DNA from 2 places in the Rhodoplanes azumiensis genome. Region 1 is predicted to be linked to the other one. Evidence: predicted binding sites of a transcription regulator. Region 1 holds the regulator's gene; the other holds the start of a gene.
The links. The regulator HrcA, encoded in region 1, represses chaperone genes, less so after heat shock. The targets are predictions, from matches to a motif close to GTTAGCACTCNCNNNNNGNGAGTGCTAAC.

Region 1 (3,203 bases):
CGGCCGCCGCCGCCTTGATGTGGGCGTTCTCGACGAAGGTGGTGCCGGTCTCGTCCGGCTCGGGCAGGCCGAGCTCGCCGGCCGACACGGCCTCGATTCCGTAGGGCGCCAAGAGCTCGCGCATCTCGCGCAGCTTGCCGGCATTATGGGTCGCGACGACCAGCCGGCCGGTCAGCACACGATGCGTCGTCCCGCTCATCGGACGTCCGGCGATCTGTTCGGCGTCGTTCCGGGGCGCACCGAAGGTGCGAACCCGGAATCCAGCCAGGAACACCGAATCCGCGGCTGGATTCCGGGTGCGGCGCGGTGCGCCGCCCCGGAATGACCGACCCGGATATCCGCCCGATCCGATCTCACATCACCGCCATTTTCTGCAGCTCCACCAGCCGGCCGACGCCCTTGCGGGCGAGCGCCAGAAGGGCGAGGAACTGGGCCTCGCTGAACGGCTCGCGCTCGGCCGTGCCCTGGATCTCGACGATCCCACCCTTGCCGGTGAGGACGAAGTTGGCGTCGGTGTCGGCCTGCGAGTCCTCGGCGTAGTCGAGGTCGAGCACGGCGAGCCCGTTGTGGACGCCGCACGACACCGCGGCGACGTGATCGCGTAAGACCTCGCCGCGCAGCATGTCGCGCGCCTTCATCCAGGCGAGGCAGTCGTGCAGGGCCACCCAGGCGCCCGTGATCGAGGCCGTGCGGGTGCCGCCGTCGGCCTGGATGACGTCGCAGTCGACCGTGATCTGGCGCTCGCCGAGCGCCTCGAGGTCGACGACGGCGCGGAGCGACCGGCCGATCAGCCGCTGGATCTCGACGGTGCGGCCCGACTGCTTGCCGGCCGACGACTCGCGTCTCGTGCGCTCCGAGGTGGCGCGCGGCAGCATGCCGTACTCGGCCGTCACCCAGCCGCGCGCCTGGCCCTTCAGCCACGGCGGCAGGCGATCCTCGAGCGTGGCGGTGACCAGCACATGGGTGTCGCCGAACTTCACGAAGCAGGAGCCCTCGGCATATTTCACCACGGCGCGTTCGAGCGAGACGGCACGCAGCTCGTCGGGCTGGCGGTGGCTCGGACGCATGGACGGCTCCTCGGGCGAAGCGACGGAACGGACGGCGAGGTCGCCGGGGACGGGGTCGCTGTGGGCATGGCGCGACCGGCCGCGCGGAGAAGGCCGCGGGCGAAGCGATCGCGGCTCGCTTTTAGGTCGCCGGGCCCCGGGCGGCAAGGGCCGGCTGTCCGCGGTCCCTGGTGGCGATCGCCCGGCGGCTTGCGCTCGACCCGGCCGAGGGACAAATCTGGGGGCCGAACCCGTCAGCCCCGAGCCGAGCACCGTGTCCCAGGACGTTCCGATCGGCGCCAGCCCCAGCCTGGTCCAGCTCAACGAGCGCTCCCGCGAGATTTTTCGCGGGATCGTCGACAGCTATCTCGCCACCGGCGAGCCGGTGGGGTCGCGCAACCTCGCCCGGCTCATCCCGATGACGCTGTCGCCCGCCTCGGTGCGCAACGTCATGCAGGATCTCGAGCAGGCCGGGCTGATCTATGCCCCGCACACCTCGGCCGGCCGGCTGCCGACCGAGTTCGGCCTGCGCTTCTTCGTCGACGCGCTGATGCAGGTCGGTGACCTGCCGGAGGACGAGCGCCGCACGATCGAGGCCCAGGTGGCGGGCGCCGGCCGCTCCATGGAGGGGGTGCTGACCGAGGCGTCGGCCATGCTGTCCGGCCTCACCCGGGCCGCCGGCGTGGTGCTGACCACCAAGTCGAACGCCCGCCTCAAGCACATCGAGTTCGTCCGGCTGGAGCCGACCCGCGCCCTGGTCGTGCTGGTCGCCGAGGACGGCCAGGTGGAGAACCGCATCCTCGATCTGCCGGCCGGCTTGCCGAGCTCCGCCCTGGTCGAGGCGACCAACTTCCTCAACCGCCACATCCGCGGCCAAACGCTCCAGGATGCCCGCGCGGCGCTCGAGCAGGGGCTCGCCGCCGGCCGGGCCGAGCTCGATGCGCTGACCCAGAAGATCGTCGCGGCCGGGCTCGCGAGCTGGTCGGGTGGCGACGGCGACGACCGCAAGCTGATCGTGCGCGGCCATGCGCATCTCTTGGAGGATCTGCACGCGCTCGAGGATCTCGAGCGGGTGCGCCAGCTGTTCGACGAGCTGGAGACCCAGCGCGGCCTCGTCGACCTGCTCGGCCGGGCCGAATCGGCCGAAGGGGTGCGCATCTTCATCGGCTCGGAGAACAAGCTGTTCTCGCTGTCGGGCTCGTCGACCATCATCGCGCCCTATCGCGACGGCACCGGGCGCATCGTCGGCGTCATCGGGGTGATCGGCCCGACCCGGCTCAACTACGCCCGTGTCGTTCCGATGGTCGACTACACGGCCCGGGTGATCGGCCGGATGCTCGGGGGGTGAGCCGCCGCGCCGGCGCTCCGCCGGTTGCGCGGCCTGCGGCCGAACTGCTTGATTTCCCGGCGCGGCCGCCCGATATGCGAGGACGAAACCGGATCAACGGACAGACGGACGGACCGCCATGACCGACGACAAGGCCGGCGCCGCGCCCGCCCACGAGGCGACGAGCGCGAGCGCCCCGGATACCGCTGCGGCCAGCGCCGCCTACGCCGCGACGGCGGCACACGCCGAGGCCGCGGCCGGTTCGCAAACTCCTCCCGGGCAAACGCCTCCCGGGCAAGACCCGGCCGGGCAAGACCCCGGCGCAGACCTCGCGGCGCTGGCCAAGGAGGCCGCCGAGCACAAGGACCGGCTGCTGCGCACGCTCGCCGAGATGGAGAATCTGCGCCGGCGCACCGAGCGCGAGGTCGCCGATGCGCGGACCTACGGGATCTCGGGCTTCGCCCGCGACATGCTCGGCGTCGCCGACAATCTCCGCCGGGCCTTGGAGGCGGTGGGCGCGGAGAACCGCGATGCGCTGCCGGCGCCGCTGAAGAGCTTCCTCGAAGGCGTCGAGCTGACCGAGCGCGAGCTCCTGAAGGCCTTCGAGCGCAACGGGGTGAAGCGGTTCGACCCGCAGGGCCAGAGGTTCGACCCCAACGTCCACCAGGCCATGTTCGAGATCCCGGACGCGACGACGCCGAACGGCACCGTCGTCCAGGTGGTCCAAGCCGGCTACATGATCGGCGAGCGGGTGCTGCGCCCGGCCCTGGTCGGCGTGTCGAAGGGCGGCCCGAAGGTCGCGCCCGGCGCCGCGGCCGGTGAGCCGGCCG
Region 2 (3,203 bases), on a different contig from region 1:
TCCGAGGTGGTCTCCTCGACCTGCGCCTTGATCTGGCCGACCCGCGCCTCGATGTCGGCCTTCTTGCCGGCACCGTCGACGATCGTGGTCTTCTCCTTCTCGATCAGAACCTTCTTGGCCCGACCGAGCATCTGCACGGTGACGTTCTCGAGCTTGATGCCGAGGTCTTCGGAGATCACCTGGCCGCCGGTGAGGATCGCGATGTCCTCGAGCATCGCCTTGCGGCGATCACCGAAGCCCGGCGCCTTCACGGCCGCGACCTTGAGGCCGCCGCGCAGCTTGTTGACGACCAGGGTGGCGAGCGCCTCGCCCTCGACGTCCTCGGCGATGATGACGAGCGGCTTGCCCGACTGCACCACCGCCTCGAGCACCGGCAGCATGGCCTGCAGGCCCGACAGCTTCTTCTCGTGGAGGAGCACGTAGGCGTCCTCGAGATCGGCCGTCATCTTCTCGGCGTTGGTGATGAAGTACGGCGAGAGGTAGCCGCGGTCGAACTGCATGCCCTCGACGACCTCGAGCTCGGTCTCGAGCGCCTTGGCCTCCTCGACCGTGATGACGCCCTCGTTGCCGACCTTCTGCATGGCGCCGGCGATCATCTCGCCCACGCCCTTGTCGCCGTTGGCCGAGATGGTGCCGACCTGCGCGACCTCGGCCGACGAGCCGACCTTCTTGGCGCGCTTCTCGATGTCCTTCACGACCGCCTGCACGGCGATCTCGATGCCGCGCTTGAGGTCCATCGGGTTCATGCCGGCGGCCACCGACTTGGCGCCCTCGCGGACGATCGCCTGGGCGAGAACCGTGGCCGTCGTGGTGCCGTCACCGGCGAGATCGTTGGTCTTCGAGGCCACTTCGCGCACCATCTGGGCGCCCATGTTCTCGAACTTGTCCTCGAGCTCGATCTCCTTGGCGACCGTCACGCCGTCCTTGGTGATGCGCGGGGCGCCGAAGCTCTTCTCGATGACGACGTTGCGGCCCTTCGGGCCGAGCGTCACCTTCACGGCGTTGGCGAGCAGGTCGACGCCGCGCAGCATCTTGTCGCGCGCGTCGGAGGAAAAGCGGACGTCCTTGGCAGCCATGTCGATTGCTCCGAATTGGGGTCAGTCGGAATATGCCGAACCTCCCGGGGCGGCGCGCTCGCGCGCCCCGCGCGGCCGGCGGGAAGGCGTCGTGATCAGCCGATCACGGTGATCAGCCGATCACGCCCATGATGTCGGACTCCTTCATGATCAGGAGATCCTCGCCGTCGAGCTTCACCTCGGTGCCCGACCACTTGCCGAACAGGACGCGGTCGCCGACCTTGAGGTCGAGCGGGACCAGCTTGCCGGCCTCGTCGCGGCCGCCCGGGCCGACGGCGATGATCTCGCCCTGGCTCGGCTTCTCCTTGGCGGTGTCCGGGATGATGATGCCGCCGGCGGTCTTCTCTTCGGCCTCGATGCGCTTCACGACGACGCGATCGTGCAGCGGGCGGAACGTGGTCTTCGCCATGGACTGTCTATCCTCGTCGCCACCTTGGGGTGGCTGGGGTTTCGTTGAGAAACTCGGGATTGTCGACTGGCACTCCGGTATCGAGAGTGCCAGCGCCGGCCCGGAGATAGGGAGGGGGCTTCCGCCTGTCAAGGCGCCGTCCGGAACGAAACCGGTTCCAGGGCGTTGCGGCTGCCGGCGCGGTTAATGCGATCGGGCTGGACCGGCTGGCCCAGCGGCCGGACGGCCCCCACGCCGGTGTCTTAGCGGGCGCACGACCGTCCGACAACCCGCGGCAAGGCGCGCGCCCCGCGGGCCCGCCGATCGAGACCGGTCAACCTGCCCGGTGAACGTCGGGTCGTGGCGCCACGTCATCGAAACGCCCATCTCCCGCCGTCATGGTGGGAGCCTTCGTCCGCCTGCCCGACGCGCGCGGGTGCGCCGGTATGCCGGCGACGGACCTTTGAATCACACTTGCGTGAAACCCTGCCGCCGATCAGAGTGGGGCATCGATGTCGGAGATCGTCATGCTGGGTTCGTTCCGGGGCGCCGCGCGCGTATTGACGGCTGCCGCCGCGCTGACGTCGCTCGCGGGCTGCGCGAGCACGCTGCCGTCGTTCTCGGGCGGCGGGTCGGCGCCGGAACCGGGCCCTGCCCCGATGGCGGCGGCGCCGCCGTCCAGCATCCGGCCGGACGAGATCGTCGGGCGCTGGGGCATGGCCGCCTATCACCGCCCGGAGGATCGCGCCCGCACCGAGGCGGCAGCCCGCGGCCAGTGCAAGCTGCCCTTCGTCATCAACCGCTCCTCGACCGGCGTGTCGATGCTCGGCCACGACAGCCCGCAGGTGCAGGACATGCTGCTCAAGGCGGGACCGGACGGAAAGACCTATGTCGGCCCGAGCCCGGCCGCCCCCGACGCCGACGACCGCGAGGTGGTGTCGTTCGACGGCCGCGTGCTGATCATGAAATGGGTCGATCCGGAGGTCGCCGGCCGCTACGGCACCATGATCCTGGTCCGCTGCGGCGCCGAGGGCACCACGGCCCGCGCCCCCCGCCCCGCTCCCGCCGCCCGCTGACCCGCCACCCTTGATGACCACGAGGCCCGCATGAATGCCGGGCATCCCAAGCTCCTCTGGCTGCCGCTCGCTCCGTTCGAGCGCGACGGGCTGAAGACCGCGCTCAAGGGCGCCGGCCTGCCGCACGACGACGTCGCGGCGCCGGGACGGTACTTCTGGCGTTTCGAGGAGAACGACGTCCCGGTCGGCTTCGGCGGCATCGAGGTTCACGGCGACGACGGGCTCCTGCGCATCGTCACTTTGCCGGTGCTGCGCCATCGCGGCCTCGGCGGCGCCATCGCCGAGGCGCTGGAGGGCGAGACCGTGGCGCTCGGCTGCCGCGCCCTGTGGGTGGCGGCCGGCGGCGAGGCCGCCTTCTTCGCCGAGCGCGGCTACGTGCCCGTGCTGCCCGCCGCCGTTCCGGCCGCGATCGCTGAGCGGCTCCCGCCCGGCGCCGACACGCCGATGATGAAGCGGGTGGGGTAAGAGTTACGGTGCGATCAGGGGTGTTTCGGCTCCGCGTCGCATCATGACCTCCATCGGGCTCGGCTCCCCCCCTCCCCATCCCTCCCCCACAAGGGGGGAGGGAGCACATTGGGGCTAACTCCAAGCTTCCAGTCGAGCCGTCGAGCGAGAGCGGGTCCGCTGGCTCTGCGTTCGCGCCTCCAGCATTCCCTCCCCCCC

Region 2: a site for HrcA is predicted at 1,551-1,579, ahead of groES (co-chaperone GroES). Genes of this name have one in related genera too.

The regions. Positions count from the first base shown of each region.
Region 1 covers NZ_JBHUIW010000010.1:4,771-7,973, forward strand. Annotated here, with positions in the region: gene rdgB (RdgB/HAM1 family non-canonical purine NTP pyrophosphatase) at 1-199, opposite strand, end outside; gene rph (ribonuclease PH) at 354-1,067, opposite strand; gene hrcA (heat-inducible transcriptional repressor HrcA) at 1,321-2,394, shown strand; gene grpE (nucleotide exchange factor GrpE) at 2,513-3,203, shown strand, end outside.
Region 2 covers NZ_JBHUIW010000015.1:83,703-86,905, forward strand. Annotated here, with positions in the region: gene groL (chaperonin GroEL) at 1-1,076, opposite strand, end outside; gene groES (co-chaperone GroES) at 1,189-1,485, opposite strand; gene ACFSOX_RS13800 (hypothetical protein) at 1,992-2,540, shown strand; gene ACFSOX_RS13805 (GNAT family N-acetyltransferase) at 2,571-3,005, shown strand.